Regions from separate parts of the Lysinibacillus phoenicis genome, predicted to be linked through region 1. Evidence: a T-box and tRNA genes for the amino acid it is inferred to sense, from the RefSeq annotation. Region 1 holds a T-box; the other holds one or more tRNA genes.
What was found. The T-box of region 1 lies ahead of ileS (isoleucine--tRNA ligase). A T-box ahead of a tRNA ligase gene usually reads a tRNA of that ligase, here a tRNA-Ile.

Region 1 (9,295 bases):
AGTGATAGGTCCACTAAAGGAATTAATAGCTGCGAGAATTTTATCATAATGTAAGCCACTATAAACCGCGGCTATTAACATGACAATAAAGGCTCCAAGACGAATCCAAAGCTCTAAAGCTTGATTGATGGTTGTTCCTTTCATTCCTCCAATCCCTACATAAAAAACCATCACAATACAAGTAAAGATAATGCCGAATTCATAGGAAGTACCAAAAAACATACTTAAAATTTGAGCCGCACCTAATAATTGGGGAGCTGCATAAAAGCCCGAGATAGCTAAAACGACCGCAACTGCTACTAGGCGAGCTCGTCTACTATGAAAACGATAACCTAAAAAATCAGCAACTGTAAATGCACCAAAACGTCTTAACGGACCGGCTACAAAAATAGCTAATAATGTTAACCCAATAGAGAAACAAAAAGCATAATAAGCCCCATCATAGCCTAGTTGAAATGTTAAACCAGCGATCCCAAGGAATGTTGCTGCACTTAAATAATCCCCACCAATCGCAGAACCATTTGTAAACCATCCAAAGCTTCGTCCTCCTACAAAGAAATCCGATGCTGTTGCATTTCTCTTAGTTAAATACGTAATGTATACAATCGTTCCCATTAAAGCAATGGTCATTAACATCTTTGGTTCTAATAGCGCTTCTATCATTCAACATTTCCCCCTTTGTTCCAACTACTTATTTGCTAAATCATATTTTTTTAGGCGCTTTTCGTACAAGGCTGTATGCACATAGGCAATAATAAATGCCATCGCCATCATCACAATCGTTGTTACAAACCATGTAACTGTCATTCCACCCCAAATTTTCTTAAATGCGAACTCTGGAGCAAACCAATTCATAACAGGGATACTAAAAATCAAAATAAAGTAAAATACCGATAAACCTAAACCTGTTGTAAATTCATCTTTCATAATTTTGTTTGTTGTAGCATCAAGAGGAGGCAAATCTTTCACATCAATAGTTCCTGCCTCCACGTAGTCATAATCATGACTTCCAACTTCCGCCATAAGCCAACTCCCCCTTTTTCTTGTCAGCAAATAATTATCTGAAATTTCAAATTATTATCCACTACAATTATTTTATTCTATTTCAACTACAATATAGATATAAAATATTGCTGTATTAGTACAAAAAATTGCTATTTTAAGTTAAAATATTTCTATCTTTTCAATTCACAGGGGGATGGTAGCATTTTAAAGGTGGTATGGTATATGGAAAGCTCATTTGACAAGCAACAAATGAGTGAATGGTTACAAGAGGTTTTACCAAACGCTTTTGAGGAAAGTAAAGTATCAAAGCCAGAAGATGAGGCCATTATTGTCTATGAAGTCAATCGGTTATTTGATTGGGTAAAGATTAATCGATTAAAAAGAAATTATCCTAACAGTATAATTGTCCCGGTTGTTACAGAACACCTTACCTACTCAACTGGTATAGCCATTGAATTAGTTTTACCTGCACTTCTCATAAAACCTTTACAAAAATCAAAATTTTTACGAATTGTAAAGAAGCTGTATACAGCCTATCAGGAAAAAAAGGCTAGTTCACTCACACTGCTTGAGCTATCACAACAAGTGTCCCAACATCATACCTCACCGTTCCGAGAAGCATTTTTAAAGCGTTTGATACGGGGTGAAGTCGACAATGAACAAGAAATTATCCAATCTTCATCCTTTCTATCATCAAACTGTATACCTAATATTGTGTTTTTAATTCAAGGCTATATCGATGGAGATGATAAGAAAGCAGATGCAAGCAGTATCATCACCAATATTTTCCGTCAAAATTTCGTAAATCAAGCACCTTTGTCCTTTTTACATTTTGAACGCTATTTACTACTTCTCATGCGAATTCCGCGTGAGTACAACTCATTCAAACATTGGTCAGAGGGAGAAGCCTGTCTTTTAGAAGTTATTGAAACACTGAAAAGGGACTATTGCATTCATTTGTTTATGGGGGTTGGTAGTGTATTTCAGGACGCTATGCAAGTGAAAGAGTCCTATAGCCAAGCGCGAAAAGCACGAAGAAAACCACCTATCGATAACATTCATATAAGATATTACGAGGATTTAACAAAGCATGAGCAGCTTCAAAAAGCCATCCATTATATTGAAGAGCATTATGACGAGCAACTAACCATTCGTGATGTGGCAAACTATATAAACTTTAGCTCCACACATTTTAGCAGACTATTTAAAAAGGAGACTGGTCGAAATTTCGTTGACTACGTTGCCTTTACTCGCATCATCAAAACATTACCCTTTTTACGTAAATACGACTATACCATAGAAAAAATTGCCTCCACTTGTGGCTTTAACACACCTAATTATTACAGTCTAACCTTTAAAAAATATGTAGGGATCTCACCAACAGACTACCGCAATACAAAAGAGATTTTATTTAAATAGTTCCAGCTAAAAGAATCTGCTAAATCTTCATGAAAAAAAGCAAGCCCCCTTAAAAGGAGACTTGCCTATATCTACATTGTATGCAGATTCTTGTTATTAAAAGAAAACTTAAGCGTAATATTTTTCTACAACTTCTGCACAGCGAGCGCAAACTGTTGGTTGTGCCTCATTTGTTCCAACTGTTTCTGAAATTGACCAGCAGCGCTCACATTTCTCACCTGTAGCCTTCTCAACAACAATGGAAACATGCTCAAGTGCTAAAGCTTCTGCAGGCGCTTCTTCAATTGCAGCTACCTCAAATGCTGAAACGATAGAAAGTTGTGCAAAATCAATGTTCGCATCATTCAATAATGCGACAACATCTTCTTTTGCATAGACAGTCACTTTTGCTTCAAGTGATTTACCAATTGTTTTAGCATTACGCGCTTCCTCTAATGCTTTTAAAATATCGTCACGCACATCAATAATTTTTTCCCATTTCTCACGAAGAGTGTCAAAGTTCGCTTGAACATCTACCTCTGGGAAGTCTGTTAATTGAACCGACACTTCCTCTACAACCCCTTGAGCGTGGAGGTAAGACCACATCTCGTCTGTTGTATGAGGAATAATTGGTGTCATAATTTTAACTAATGTCATTAATGTATCGTAAATGACTGTTTGCATTGCTCGACGGTCTTTGTTGTCATGACCTTCAATATAAACTACGTCTTTCGCAATATCTAAATAGAATGAAGATAACTCCACAGCTACAAAATTATTGACTACATGATAAACAGCAGCGAAATCATAACGATCATAGGCTGCACGCACAGCTTTTAAAACATCTTGCAAGCGCATATACACGTATTGATCCATTTCACGAAGCTCTGCATAAGCTACACGATCTTTCTTTGGATCGAAATCAGCAATATTGCCGTGTAAGAAACGGAACGTGTTACGAATTTTACGGTACACTTCTGACACTTGCTTTAACATATCCATAGAAATACGCACATCAGCTGTATAGTCCACAGAAGCAACCCAAAGTCGTAGAATATCTGCACCATATTGATCCATTACTTTTTGTGGAATAATGACATTTCCTAATGATTTACTCATTTTACGTCCTTCACCATCAAGAACGAAACCATGCGTTAAAAGTCCTTTGTATGGTGCGTAACCATTGATAGCTACAGATGTAATTAGTGATGAGTTAAACCAACCACGGTGTTGGTCAGAGCCTTCTAAATATAAATCAGCTGGATATTTCATGCCTCGTTCAACAAGTACACCTTGGTGAGATGAACCTGAATCGAACCAAACGTCCATAATATCATTTTCTTTTGTAAATTCGCCGTTCGGACTACCTGGATGTGTAAAGCCTTCTGGCAATAATTCTTTCGCTGTTTTTTGGAACCAAATATTTGATCCATGCTCACGGAATAAAGCAGAAATATGGCTAATTGTTTCAGGTGTAATAATTGGTTCACCATTTTCAGCGTAGAAAATTGGAATTGGTACGCCCCAAGCACGTTGACGTGAAATTACCCAGTCTCCACGGTCACGAATCATATTATAAAGGCGTGTTTCTCCCCAAGCTGGTGTGAATGTTGTTGCTTTAACAGCCTCAAGTAACTCACCACGGAATGCTTCAACAGATGCAAACCATTGTGGTGTGGCACGATAAATAACTGGTTTTTTTGTACGCCAGTCATGTGGATAAGAGTGTGTAATGAAACTAAGACTTTCTAATGCATCCACTTCTTTAAGTTTTTCTGTTACTAGTTTATTGGCATCATTATAAAATACGCCTTCAAAACCAGGTGCTTCTTCTGTATAGCAGCCACTATTATCAAGAGGACTAAGAATGCCTAAGCCATATTGTTTACTAATATGATAATCATCTTCCCCGTGTCCTGGCGCTGTATGAACACAACCTGTACCCGCATCTGCAGTAACATGATCTCCAACCATCACAAGAGATTCTCGATCATAGAATGGATGTTGGGCTACAATACGATCTAGTGCATCCCCTTTTACTTCTTGAACAACCTCATAGTTTTCCCATTCAAGAGCAGTTGCTACTGACTCTAATAATTCTTTAGCGATAATGAATTTTTTAGTTGCCACAGCAACTACTACATAGATAAATTCAGGGTTCAAAGAAATCCCTAAGTTTGCTGGTAATGTCCAAGGAGTTGTTGTCCAAATGATAAATTTAGCATCTGCTGGAACAACACCTTTCGCATCCTTAATAGCAAAGCTTACATAAATCGATGGTGATTTGATATCCTTGTATTCAATTTCAGCTTCTGCCAAAGCAGATTCAGAAGATGGAGACCAATAAACTGGTTTTAACCCTTTATAGATGTAACCTTTTTCCGCCATTTTACCAAACACTTCAATTTGACGTGCTTCAAATTCAGGTTTTAATGTAATATATGGATTTTCCCAATCACCGCGAATGCCTAGACGTCGGAATTGCGTACGTTGATTGTCAATTTGTTCATACGCATATTCTTCACAAAGTTGGCGGAATGCTGCTACTGACATTTCTTTACGCTTTACACCTTTGTTTGTCAATGCTTGCTCAATTGGTAAACCATGCGTATCCCAACCAGGAATATAATTAACATGGTAGCCAGTCATGGAGCGGTGACGTGTAATCATATCTTTCAATACTTTATTTAATGCATGGCCGATGTGGATATCACCATTTGCATATGGAGGACCATCATGTAGGACAAACTCTGGACGACCTTCAGTACGTTCCATTTGTAATTTGTTAATATCCATGTCATTCCATTTATCTTGCATTTTTGGCTCATTTGCTGGAAGATTTCCGCGCATTGGAAAATCTGTTTTTGGCATTAATAATGTATCTTTGTATTCAACCATTTAAAATTCCTCCTTTATTTTCCACAAGCATAATAGACATTTTTCACATAGGACAGTTATTGGCAAATTCAGCTAAAACGATTCGCAAACAAATAAAAAAAGCCCTCAATCCCACTAAGGGACGAGAAGCTTCTACTCGCGGTACCACCCTACTTGTAGCACAAAAATTATTGTACTACCTCTTTCAAGCACGTTAACGTCGTGCAACACGAAATAACTTACTTTTTTCAGCTATTTAGCTCAGAAGTGATGTTCAATGTTAGTTGCATGTTTGGGCTCGCACTGTCCCCAAATCGCTTCACTACGCCTAACAAATACTGTCTTCGTCTCTGCCTCTATGCGTATCTGTTCAAAATAATTACTATTACAAAGTATATGAAATTCATACAATCGCGTCAAGTTTCAATTGTAAAAGAAAAGTTACATATCTTCGGACTCCTGTGCTTCCTCAACAGACGCCTGAATTTCAGTTAAATCAATATCGTATTGTAGCAAATGATCCCAGTCATCTGCATTCAGTAAGTCAAGCTGTGCCTCTACAAGCATCTTAAAACGATTACGGAAAACCTTAGATTGTTTTTTTAGCTCATCAATTTCAATCGTTACCTTACGAGCCTTCGTTAAAGCTTCATTGACAATTCGATCAGCATTTTTCTCTGCTTCTTTCAAAATGAGTTTAGCCTCTTTTTGTGAATTTCTTCGCACTTCATCTGCAGCTTCTTGCGCTACTACAATAGATTTCTGCAAAGTTTCTTCTAAGGAGTTAAAATGCCTCGCTTGTTCTAATGCCATTTCTAATTGCTTATCGACTTCCTTTTTTTCCCTAAGCAAAATTTCGTAGTCTTTAATAATCTGATCTAAAAATTCATTTACTTCATCTTCAGCATAACCTCTGAAGGCTTTTGTAAACTCCTTATTATGTATATCAATAGGTGATAATGGCATACAATCCTTCTCTCCTTTACAAGTACATTCGTAGTTTCTATTATACAATTGTTCCGACAACTTAGCAGTAAAAATTAATGAAATTTACTTCACTTTCAGCTTTTTTGGGCCAATCGACCGATTTGTAGACGGATTTTATCCTTTTTTGTACGGCCTTCTGTCATAATAATTTTGACACGACCGCTTCCACGTATCGATAAAATATCACCCTCTTGTAATTCAAAAGCGACAGTATCCCGCTCCGTCCAATTGACACGCACTTTTTTTCCAGTAATTAATGCTTGTGCCTTTTGGCGTGACACATTTAAAATCGTCGCAATGATCACATCTAAACGCATCGAAGAAACTGTATGTGCTTCCTCAAACCACTCTTCCTCATTGATAAGCAGTGGGGCGTCTTCCTTTAGGGATTCTACATGTACCTTTACTTTACCAATACCCGTTAAATGTAAACGGACATAATCCGCTACCTCCTGTGCGACAACGAATTGCACCTGCTGCTCATTGACACGAATATCACCGAATTTACTACGGTTTAAGCCTAATGATAACAATGCCCCTAAAACATCTGGATGACGCAGTTGAATAAATTTAGTCGGATACTGGATAGTAAAGGCTGTCAGTTGAAAGTCTTCATCTGTAGCTTCATAGTACGCAGGGAAAATGAGCATACGCTGCCTCTCTGCTCCGTCAAATAGCCCTGAACAAGCTGTCTTAAGAGTGTCGTCCTGTCCAATAACCGATGACACAATAAAACGTTGCCTTGGGTCAAGAAAATCGGTCAACTTGGGTGCATAGCGATCCTCTACCTCACGCTGCCAGCTTAGCACTTGTTCAATAAAAGGCTGCTCATCTTTTCGAAAATGCTGGATTAAGTGTTCCATCTTGTTGTCTCCTCTTTCACTAGTTCCTATTTGCTTTGTTGGATGAACGTAGTAAAACTAGTATTCCCCATAAATAAAAAATCCCCACCTAAACGTGAGGATTTACTTCTAAACGAACATAAGAAATATTTTCTGAATGACTATAACAAGCCCTCTTTCAATAAAATTCAGCATAAAGATAGCCACAATTGGTGAAATATCTATCATTCCAAGTGGCGGAATAAACTTTCTGAATATCCCTAAATATGGTTCACACACTCTTTCAAGCATGCGACCAATGGCTGAATTTTGAGCGGCAGGCACCCAAGACATTAAAATATAGGCAATTAGCATAAATGAATAAATCCTAAATGCTAACGATACATAACCAAGTATTATAAAAAAAGTCATATAAACTACAATCCTCGCTATTAATTATCGTCTAAAATAAAGTTTGTAATTTCACCAGTCACTTCTACATTATCTGGCGTGCATAGGAAAATATCTTTACCAATACGCTGGATATCTCCAGCAAGGGCGTAGACTGTTCCACTTAAAAAATCAATAATGCGTTTTCCTTGCTCCCGCTCAATACGTTGTAAATTGACGATTGTTGCACGTTTATTTTTTAAATGTTCTGCAATATCTTGTGCTTCTGCATAAACTCTAGGCTCTATTAACACTACTTTTGCGCCCTTAGAGCTCATAGCTGCTTGTAAACTGACAATGTTGTTAGGAGTTGCTGCTGAACTTTGTGGCACAATTTCATGAATAGATGCCTTCCGTTCTTTAATTGTTTTTTTAGGCTTTATTGAATGAATCGGTTGCTGTTGTTGTATGGGTTGTTGCTGCTGAATAGGAGCTTGCGTGATTTCTTCTTCTAATTCTTCTTCAAGGTAAAAGAAGTTTTTAATTTTATTTTTCATGCTCATCCTGTTCCCCTCTTTCATTTCCAACAAGAGCCGTTCCGACTCGAACAAAAGTAGCCCCTTCCTCTACCGCAATTTCAAAGTCATTAGACATGCCCATTGATAACTCGGTACAAGGTGCGTGTGCGAATCCTTGCTCGGCTATTTGCTGTTGACATTGTTTTAATTGCTTGAAAACGGAGCGAATTAGCTCTTCGTCTTCCGTATTTGGTGCCATTGTCATTAAACCTACAACTTGAATCTTTGTAAATTCTTTCAATGATTCTACAAAAGGTAAAACTTCTTCGATGGTTAAACCATGTTTAGATTCTTCTCCTGAAACATTTACTTGTACAAAGCATTTAACAGGTTTTTCTGCTCTTTTTTCAATTTCTTCCGCCAAGCTCAATCGATCTAATGAATGTAAAAAATCAATGCTGTTAATCACTTGTTTTACTTTACGTGTTTGAAGTGACCCGATATAATGCCAGCACACATCAGCTTGAATCTCGGTAATTTTACGGTGTAAGCCTTCGGGTCTATTTTCTCCTAAATGAGTGAGACCGGCATCAATTGCTTCTTGCGTTCTTTCAACAGAAACTTCTTTTGTCACCGCAATTATTTGAACATGATTGCTCTGACGATTGCCTTTTTTTTCTGCTGCTGCTATTAAATCCTGTAGTTTGTTTAAATTTGTTAAGATTTTTGTCACTGTTTTTCCCAACTTTACAACAATAGTTTCTTTTATTGTAACAAGCAATGCTTGATTTATCAATGAATAGCCTGACCTATGTCAGCGTACATGATCTCAATTTTATAAACAGATGTCTTAGGAAAGTGCTTTTACTAAAATAACGTCCTTGCCAACAACAAGCACATCTTTCATATACACTTTTCTAACAGACTCTTCCCCTTTAAAAAAACCAAGATATTTACGAGGCTCTGCAATTAAAAATGCTGTCACATAGCCCGTTTCTTTTGATACTTCGGCATCTATTACAAAGCCTATAAATCGTCCATTTCCTGCTTCAATGACTTCTTTTTGCTGTAACATCGAAAAACGCAATGACATACCTCCTCTATCAATTACTTTTGTACGTTCCATTCATGTCCTTCATCAAACTTTGCTGTCACTTATTTTATGTATCATTTGTTCATTGAATGAAGATAAAATGCGCACCGAATAATTCGATGCGCATTTTTTTATTTGTAATCCTTTTGCATTGTTTCAATCGCATTTTTTTCAAGACGCGAAATTTGTGCTTGAGAAATCCCTAG
Region 2 (9,295 bases), 2.0 Mb from region 1:
TGCAATGGCAGACATACGTTGAATAAGGTTTAAGATGACACGTTCGCCTATTAACAATTTTTGTAAGGGACCTTTTATCACGGCTAGTATATCGCCTGCATCTACTGTCTCTCCATCCTTTTTATGAAGATAAATTTCCATAGAACGATCTAGTAGAAGAAAGCCATGCTCAATAATGAGAGCTCCGCAAAAAATTCCTTTTTCTTTAGCATAAAACGAAAAAGATCCCTGTTGTTCGGCTGAAAAAATAAATTCACTCGATAAATCCCCATCACCTAAATCTTCATTAAAAAACTGTTTGAGCATTTCCTCGAGTTTGATGATATTCATACAATGAGTTCCTCACTTTCAATTGTCCTTGCGAAAAAATAATCCACCGGCTTGCCCATTGTGCATCCATTTCGGATTTATCTGTACGTATGTGGGCACCACGTGTTTCCGTTCTTATAATGGCCGCATGTGTCATCAGTGTTGCGACAACATGCATCATAAATAGTTCCAATTCTGCTTGCTCCATACCCTCTAGATTAGTGTGAAGAAGAGATTGTAGAGAGGGGAGTTGCTGAACAAAGTACTGTAAATCATCGATATTTCTAACGATGCCTACAAACTGCATCATACGTTGCTGTAATTGCTGTTTGCTAAATAAAGGTGGTTTTTTATCAGCATATTGAGGTTGGTCAAGAAAAAAATTTTTTTGATGACAACCTTGTTGAATAATGAAATACGCCATTTTTTGACCAAATGTAATGCCCTCCAATAGAGAATTACTTGCTAAACGGTTCGCTCCATGGACACCTGTACAAGCCACTTCACCAACTGCATATAAGTTTGGGATAGTAGTTCTACCGTTGTCATCAGCAATAACACCACCCATTAAAAAATGACTACCTGGAGCCACAGGGATTAAACCATCTTGCAAATGAACTTGATTGTCATAGCAGAGCTGAGCAATTGCTGGGAATTTTGCATCAAAGTTTTGGATGGTGGCAATATCAATAAACGTTTCCTCCCCAGCAGCACGTTTAGTAAATAGTGCGTGTGCCGTAATATGCCTAGGGGCTAAGTCACCTTGTGGATGTAAGCCTTTCATAATAGGTTTACACTGTGCATCTACAAAGGTACCGCCTGCTCCTCGTACAGCTTCGGAGATTAAACCTTTTGCCTTATTTTCACACCATAGTAAACTTGGATGAAACTGCATAAATTCCATATCACTGATCGCAGCGCCTGCACGAAATGCTAAAGCAATACCATCTCCTGTATTGTTTGGATAATTGGATGTGCTTGAATAAAGTGCACCTGCACCTCCTGTGGCTAAAATAACATGATGAGCCAAATAGCGTTTAATCCCTTTTTCGCCTTTAGTGAGTACACCTATACAATCACCATCTGTATTCAGTAAAAGCTCATAAGCCATTTCATAAGAATTGACCTTTGTTTTGGGTGAAAGTTTATGAAGCAAATAATCTATGAAAATTTGACCAGTTCGATCACCACCTGCATGTAAAATACGATGATGACTATGTGCCCCCTCTAGTCCTAGAACAGGTTTTCCATCGAGGTGACGATCAATTGGGAGACCAGTTTTTAAATAGTTCTGCATAATTTTAGTGCCGTCTTCTATAAGTGTTTCCACATTTCTTTTTTCATGATGATATTCTCCAGCTTTCAATGTATCAGCAATATGATGTTTAATATGATCTTCTTTGCTTGTAACGGCTGCTATACCACCTTGTGCACGATAAGAGCTACTCATATAAACAGAAGATTTTGTAACAATTTGTATTTGATAATGTTCTTCGAGTAGTAAAGCAGCCTGAAGTGCCGCAATACCACTGCCGATGATAAGGACGTCTGTCTTTACATCCATAGTTATACCTTCTTTACAGTTGTCTTGACACCTATCTTTACATAAAATAAAAAAGAAAACAAGACCCGATGAATTAGAGAGGAAGAAGATGATGATTTATATGGATTATGCTGCAACGTCACCTATGACGAAGGAAGCTCTTGATGCCTATATAGGGGTAGCGCAGCGTTATTATGGAAACAGTTCAAGTCTTCATGATCTAGGAGGACAAGCGCATTATTTCGTGCAACAGTCAAGAGAAGTTGTAGCGCAAGCTCTAGGCGTAACTAGCGATGGTATTATTTTCACTGGGAGCGGAACAGAAGGAAATATTATGGCCATCTTGTCATTAGCGCTAGCCTCTAAAAAAGGGAAGCATATTATTTCATCTCAAGCTGAGCATACGTCAGTGCACGCAGCTTTGAATACACTTGAGAAAATGGGGTATGAAGTGACAAAATTGCCGTTACAGAAGGATGGTTGTATTGATTTGCAGGAACTTCAAAAAACAATACGATTGGACACGGCTTTGATTACCATTCAACATGTTAATTCAGAGATTGGCTCCATTCAGCCTCTGAAGAAAATAATAGAGCTGGCAGGAGAATCAGGTGTTTACTGTCATATTGATTGTGTTCAGTCATTTGGAAAATTAGCTATACCAAAAGGAATAGATGCTATTACAATTTCGGCTCATAAAATAGGTGGGCCAAAGGGGTGTGGTGCGGTTTATCTAAATCCCTCCATCCGCGTGCAAGCATTAACACCAGGTGTGACACATGAAAGAGGGTTAAGAGGAGGTACATTAGATACGCCTGCAATTGTGGCCTTTGCAGCTGCAATTGAAAACTATCAATATGAATTACAACATTATGTGATGTTAAGAGGAGTTTTAAAAAGTAAACTGCCTGAAACATGCAAGCTAATAGAATGTAAGCAGCAATTACCTAATATTTGTGGTGTAATGATGGATAGAGTAGAGGGCCAATATGTTCTTTTAAAGCTGAACGAGTCGGGAATCTGTATCTCTACAGGTAGCGCATGTGATATTCATAGTGAATCTGGAACGAAGGCTATTTTATCGATGGGTTTTTCTTTGGAAGCAGCACGCCAATTTTTTAGAATCTCTTTTGGCCCTTCGACAACAATTGAAGAGATTACAAGATTAACAATAGAGCTTTCAACCATTTCATTAGATAACAAGTGAGGGAAATTATAAGACCTTCACTTGTTTTATTATAGATTTTAGGCTATAAAACATATCAAGAAAAATAATTGTTTTCTTTTGAAACAACAATTGATATAATATTTTGCAGGGCAATATTTTCTCTTACTTAACAAAAATATCTTTAAAAAGTAATAATTTCTTTTTTTTATAAAAAAGTATTGCACAATGTTAAAAAACGTTATACAATAATTCTTGTCTTGAAGGACAGGTAAACAACTTCAAAACAAGATACATAAAATAGTCTAGTGATGATGGCAAAGAGGTCACACCCGTTCCCATACCGAACACGGAAGTTAAGCTCTTTAGCGCCGATGGTAGTTGGGGGCTTCCCCCTGTGAGAGTAGGACGTCGCTAGGCATAATACCCAGGAGGATTAGCTCAGCTGGGAGAGCACCTGCCTTACAAGCAGGGGGTCGGCGGTTCGAGCCCGTCATCCTCCACCATATGCCGGTTTAGCTCAGCAGGTAGAGCAACTGACTTGTAATCAGTAGGTCGTGGGTTCGATTCCTATAGCCGGCACCATTTTTTCGAGCCATTAGCTCAGTTGGTAGAGCATCTGACTTTTAATCAGAGGGTCGAAGGTTCGAGTCCTTCATGGCTCACCATTTTGAAATAATAATAAGCGGGTGTGGCGGAATTGGCAGACGCACTAGACTTAGGATCTAGCGCCGCAAGGCGTGGGGGTTCGACTCCCTTCACCCGCACCATTATTTTCATTGCCAGATAAAAAAACTTATGCACATGCGGAAGTAGTTCAGTGGTAGAACACCACCTTGCCAAGGTGGGGGTCGCGAGTTCGAACCTCGTCTTCCGCTCCAAATGTGCCGGGGTGGCGGAACTGGCAGACGCACAGGACTTAAAATCCTGCGGTAGGTGACTACCGTACCGGTTCGATTCCGGTCCTCGGCACCATTTATTATGCGCCCGTAGCTCAATTGGATAGAGCGTCTGACTACGGATCAGAAGGTTATGGGTTCGACTCCTGTCGGGCGCGCCAAAAGAACGAACGGGAAGTAGCTCAGCTTGGTAGAGCACTTGGTTTGGGACCAAGGGGTCGCAGGTTCGAATCCTGTCTTCCCGACCATTTCCTAAAATTATGGGGCCTTAGCTCAGCTGGGAGAGCGCCTGCCTTGCACGCAGGAGGTCAGCGGTTCGATCCCGCTAGGCTCCACCATAGTAAATAACCAGTATAAAGATCCTGGCGGCGTAGCTCAGCTGGCTAGAGCGTACGGTTCATACCCGTAAGGTCGGGGGTTCGATCCCCTCTGCCGCCATCTTAAAGGACCTTTAGCTCAGTTGGTTAGAGCAGACGGCTCATAACCGTCCGGTCGCAGGTTCGAGTCCTGCAAGGTCCACCATTTATATAGTGTAACGGAGGTATACCCAAGTCTGGCTGAAGGGATCGGTCTTGAAAACCGACAGGCGGGTAACACCGCGCGGGGGTTCGAATCCCTCTACCTCCTCCAGTTTTAAATTTTTATAAATGGTGCTTTAAAAACTCGAAACAGAATATCATTATCGCGGGGTGGAGCAGTGGTAGCTCGTCGGGCTCATAACCCGAAGGTCGTTGGTTCAAATCCGGCCCCCGCAACCAAAAGGTCCCGTGGTGTAGCGGTTAACATGCCTGCCTGTCACGCAGGAGATCGCCGGTTCGATCCCGGTCGGGACCGCCATTATTATAATGAAAAACATGAGAAGCAAAAGAGTGAGCAAGCTTAGCATGGACGAAATGGGTCAGTAGCTCAGTTGGTAGAGCATTAGATTGAAGCTCTAAGTGTCGGCGGTTCGATTCCGTCCTGACCCACCATTTATGCGGGTGTAGTTTAATGGTAAAACCTCAGCCTTCCAAGCTGATGTCGTGGGTTCGATTCCCATCACCCGCTCCAAGGGCCTATAGCTCAGCTGGTTAGAGCGCACGCCTGATAAGCGTGAGGTCGATGGTTCGAGTCCATTTAGGCCCACCATTATTCCGAAGTAGCTCAGTTGGTAGTAGCACCTGACTGTTAATCAGGTTGTCGCAGGTTCGAGTCCTGCCTTCGGAGCCATTTTTTATTTGGGGAAGTACTCAAGAGGCTGAAGAGGCGCCCCTGCTAAGGGTGTAGGTCGGGTAACCGGCGCGAGGGTTCAAATCCCTCCTTCTCCGCCATTGGCCCGTTGGTCAAGTGGTTAAGACACCGCCCTTTCACGGCGGTAACACGGGTTCGAATCCCGTACGGGTCATACTAAGTGCAGTAGATGAATTTCATCTACTGCACTTTTTAATTTTAGTCATAGATTTATAATATAGCTACCATAAATTAAAGCCTACACAGGATAGTTTAATCTGTGTAGGCTTTTAATTTTACTAAGAAGCTATGAAATTCTACGTCCTTTTCCATATGGAATGCATAGAGGTGTACCAAATATTGGATCTGTCGTCATTTGGCAATCAAGGTCAAACACATGACTAACTAAATCAGTTGTCATAATTTCTTCTGGTTTACCTTGACGATAGACACCACGATCACGGACAGTAATAATATGATCGGCATAGCGACATGCGAGATTAATATCATGTAATACCATAATAATCGTTCGCTTTTGCTGTTGGTTTAACTCGTACAATAAATCTAAAACTTCTATCTGATGAGTTAAATCTAAGTATGTCGTAGGCTCGTCCAAAAGAATAATATCCGTATCTTGAGCAAGCGTCATAGCAATCCAAGCACGTTGACGTTGTCCTCCTGATAGCTCATCCACTGGTCTATCTTGTAAATGCTCTGTGCCTGTTGCTCTTAAGGCATTTAATACGATTTCTTCATCCTTTTCCGTCCACTGTTGACGCCAGCTTTGGTAAGGATAGCGACCTTGCTTCACAAGCTGTAGGACAGTTAGGCCTTCTGGTGCAACAGGGGATTGGGGAAGAATCGAAAGATTTCTAGCCACCTGCTTTGTTGATAATTTAAAAATATCCTCTCCATCTAATAGAACGGAACCTTTTTTAGGTTTTAATAATCGAGCGATGGAGCGTAGGAGTGTGGATTTACCACAGCCATTCGCTCCAATTAATACAGTAATTTCATTCAAAGGGATAGATAAATTGAGATCTTCGATAATATTGGAATCACCATAACTTAATGTAAGGGATTTGGTTAATAACGATTCAGTCATGTAGTATAGACTCCTTTATTTATTAGGATTTCTAAATAGTAAATAGATAAAATAGGGAGCACCAATGGCAGCGGTAAAGACACCAGCGGGTACTTCTAACGGGCTAAAAGCAGTACGACCAATAATATCTGCTATCATCACAAGCAATGCTCCGATTGCTGCAGATGCTGGAATAAGTACACCGAATGATGAACCAACAATGCGTCGTGCAATATGAGGTGCCATTAATCCTACAAACCCAATGGCGCCAGCAAATGCTATAGCACTCGCTACTAGACTGGAACATAATAGGATTAAGTAAAGGCGTGTTTTTTGAACAGATTGCCCAAGGCTTGACGCTGTATCATCACCTAGTTCTTGAACATTTAACTGTCGTGTAATAAAGAATGTAATAAGTAGTAGAACGATGATCAATGGTACAACGATTTGTACTTGATCCCAATCTGCACTTTTGACACTACCCGTAATCCATTTATTCGCTTCACTTGCTTGATAAATTGGCCCGATAATCATTAACATGGTAGTAATAGCTTGCATAAAAGCTGACACGCTAATACCGATTAAGACAAGACGATTTGGTGTGACACCATCTTTCCAAGCAAATAGATAGACAATACATCCGACAACAGTAGCTCCTATAAAGCCTGCTAATGGTAACCATTCTATACTAACTGTTAAAGAGTGATTAGAATCACTGAAAATAGCTAAGAATCCAACAACTGCTGCACCACCACCAGCTGATATCCCGATAATATCAGGTGAGGCAAGTGGATTTTTTACGATTCCTTGTAAAATGGCACCTGCTACGGCTAACGCCATTCCAGCAAAGGCAGCAATGAAAATCCGAGGCATTCGGAAATCAATAATGATTAGCTGATCAAAATCTGACCCGTAACCAAGAAAAGCTTGTAAAACCTTTAATGGATTGATGAAAGAATCACCAAATGATGCACTAAAAAAGAAAACAGCAACTGCTAGTAGACTAATCACCATTAATTTTTTTGCAGCTTGTACATCTAATAAGAAAGAAAATTTTTGTTGAAGTAAACGAATTGTTTTTACATGTTTCATTTATTTTTTCCACCTTTTCGCGCAAGGTAAATAAAGAATGGTGTGCCAATCATAGCCGTCATAACTCCTACTGGAACTTCTTGGGGCATAATAATATAACGAGCCGCAACATCAGCCAGCAATAAAAGAATCCCTCCAAGTAACGCAGCCATAGGAATAAGCCATCGATGATCAGTGCCGACAAACTTTCGCGCAAAATGGGGAACGACAATGCCAATAAAACCAATGGGACCAGCAATCGCAACAGCGCCACCTGCTAAAAAAATAACGATAAGTCCTACTAAGATTTTCATCAGCCCTAATCGTAATCCTAATCCTCTTGCTACATCATCGCCAAGAGCAAGAATATTCATTTTGGAAGAAATAATGAGTGCTGCTATCCATCCGATTACTAAATAAGGAAGAACAGAAAGTAGAATTTCAAGTTTTCTACCTTGTACAGAGCCAGCTAACCAAAACAATACTTGATCGAGTTCAGCTTCATTAGTAGCGAGTAAACCTTGTGTAAATGAAGCAAAAAGTGCACTAATGGCAGCCCCTGCTAAAGTGATTTTCACGGGAGTAACAGCATCCCTACCTGAAAAACTAATCGCATAAACGGATAAAGCAGCGATTGCTGCACCTAGAAATGCGATCCATGCAAAAGATTGCAGGCTGGAAATATGGAAAAAAATCATGGCAAAGACAACAGCAAAGCCTGCACCTGCATTGATACCCAAGATTCCTGGAGAGGCTAATGGATTTTTTGTTAAGGTTTGCATAAGCACGCCTGTAATAGCTAACGAAGCACCAACACAGCTGGCTATAAGTGCTCTTGGAATACGAACATTTTGAATAATAATATGCTCATTTGAATTGTTAAATTGTATAAAAGATTCATAGGTCGTTTGAATAGAAGTATTCGCATAACCGTAAACAATACTGATCCCCATACAAAGAAGTAAGAGAACAACCCCTACTAGTAAAGCAATTATCTTGGAATAATTATTTTTTAATATCATATTGAACTATACTCTTTTCTAAAAAATTACTAAATTAATGATTGACATTAATAGATACATACAATACGATTAATATCGATCTTAGATGAAAGTGATTTTCATTCTCGTCTAATATGCCTAAACATTTTATCATATACAATGGAGGAAGAAAAGGTGCAAAAAGCATTTCAAAAACTATTAGTTTTGCTAGCTGTTATGGCTATTTTTGTGCTAGCAGCATGCGGCGATTCTAAAGATACTACCAAAGATGAGAAATCAAAAGAAAGCAATGCATACAGTGTCGAACATGCAATGGGTACAACTGAAGTAAAAGATACACCAAAGCGTATCGTTGTTTTAACAAATGAAGGAACAGAAGCATTATTAGCACTAGGAATTAAACCAGTAGGTGCAGTACAATCTTGGACAGGCGATCCATGGTATGATCACATTAAGGATCAAATGGACGGTGTGGAAGTTGTCGGTATCGAACATGAAATTAATATCGAAAAAATCGCTTCTTTAAAGCCAGATTTAATCATCGGTAATAAATTACGACAAGAAAAAGATTATGCGAAGCTTAGCAAAATTGCGCCAACTGTGTTTTCAGACACATTACGTGGTGATTGGAAAGAGAACTTTAAATTATACGCAAAAGCAGTAAATCAAGAAACAAAGGGACAAGAGGTGCTAAAAGCCTACGAAGATAAGTTACTAGCGCTGAAAGAAAAGCTTGGAGAACAAACAAACCAAGAAGTTTCATTTGTACGCTTTATGGCAGATAAATCTCGTATCTATTACACAGATTCATTCTCAGGCGTTATTTTTGATGCTTTAGGATTTAAACGTGTGCCAGCACAAGCAGATTTATTTAAAGATAATGCAAAATTAGGTAACTTAGCGATTGAAGTAGGAAAAGAAGCAATTCCTCAAATGGATGGGGATGTTATTTTCTACTTCACGTACATGCCAACAGGTGATGATTCAGCATTATCAACTGAACATGAGTGGACA

Region 2: it has a tRNA-Ile gene. The T-box ahead of ileS (isoleucine--tRNA ligase) is inferred to sense a tRNA for this amino acid. The anticodon was not compared.

The regions. Positions count from the first base shown of each region.
Region 1 covers NZ_JBDFMP010000002.1:1,869,187-1,878,481, forward strand. The annotation lists gene ABC382_RS10980 (sodium/solute symporter) at 1-663, opposite strand, end outside; gene ABC382_RS10985 (DUF485 domain-containing protein) at 688-1,023, opposite strand; gene ABC382_RS10990 (AraC family transcriptional regulator) at 1,228-2,424, shown strand; gene ileS (isoleucine--tRNA ligase) at 2,533-5,301, opposite strand; T-box leader at 5,416-5,640, opposite strand; gene ABC382_RS11000 (DivIVA domain-containing protein) at 5,722-6,246, opposite strand; gene ABC382_RS11005 (YlmH family RNA-binding protein) at 6,342-7,130, opposite strand; gene ABC382_RS11010 (YggT family protein) at 7,239-7,520, opposite strand; gene ABC382_RS11015 (cell division protein SepF) at 7,541-8,041, opposite strand; gene ABC382_RS11020 (YggS family pyridoxal phosphate-dependent enzyme) at 8,025-8,729, opposite strand; gene ABC382_RS11025 (PRC-barrel domain-containing protein) at 8,847-9,122, opposite strand; gene sigG (RNA polymerase sporulation sigma factor SigG) at 9,221-9,295, opposite strand, start outside.
Region 2 covers NZ_JBDFMP010000002.1:3,895,323-3,904,617, forward strand. The annotation lists gene nadC (carboxylating nicotinate-nucleotide diphosphorylase) at 1-330, opposite strand, end outside; gene nadB (L-aspartate oxidase) at 287-1,873, opposite strand; gene ABC382_RS20975 (cysteine desulfurase family protein) at 1,965-3,059, shown strand; rRNA gene rrf (5S ribosomal RNA) at 3,322-3,437, shown strand; tRNA gene ABC382_RS20985 (tRNA-Val) at 3,448-3,523, shown strand; tRNA gene ABC382_RS20990 (tRNA-Thr) at 3,527-3,602, shown strand; tRNA gene ABC382_RS20995 (tRNA-Lys) at 3,610-3,685, shown strand; tRNA gene ABC382_RS21000 (tRNA-Leu) at 3,703-3,787, shown strand; tRNA gene ABC382_RS21005 (tRNA-Gly) at 3,824-3,898, shown strand; tRNA gene ABC382_RS21010 (tRNA-Leu) at 3,904-3,992, shown strand; tRNA gene ABC382_RS21015 (tRNA-Arg) at 4,001-4,077, shown strand; tRNA gene ABC382_RS21020 (tRNA-Pro) at 4,088-4,164, shown strand; tRNA gene ABC382_RS21025 (tRNA-Ala) at 4,179-4,254, shown strand; tRNA gene ABC382_RS21030 (tRNA-Met) at 4,281-4,354, shown strand; tRNA gene ABC382_RS21035 (tRNA-Ile) at 4,362-4,438, shown strand; tRNA gene ABC382_RS21040 (tRNA-Ser) at 4,454-4,546, shown strand; tRNA gene ABC382_RS21045 (tRNA-Met) at 4,600-4,674, shown strand; tRNA gene ABC382_RS21050 (tRNA-Asp) at 4,678-4,753, shown strand; tRNA gene ABC382_RS21055 (tRNA-Phe) at 4,812-4,887, shown strand; tRNA gene ABC382_RS21060 (tRNA-Gly) at 4,893-4,966, shown strand; tRNA gene ABC382_RS21065 (tRNA-Ile) at 4,968-5,044, shown strand; tRNA gene ABC382_RS21070 (tRNA-Asn) at 5,049-5,125, shown strand; tRNA gene ABC382_RS21075 (tRNA-Ser) at 5,136-5,226, shown strand; tRNA gene ABC382_RS21080 (tRNA-Glu) at 5,229-5,300, shown strand; gene ABC382_RS21085 (ABC transporter ATP-binding protein) at 5,433-6,230, opposite strand; gene ABC382_RS21090 (FecCD family ABC transporter permease) at 6,246-7,301, opposite strand; gene ABC382_RS21095 (FecCD family ABC transporter permease) at 7,298-8,302, opposite strand; gene ABC382_RS21100 (ABC transporter substrate-binding protein) at 8,441-9,295, shown strand, end outside.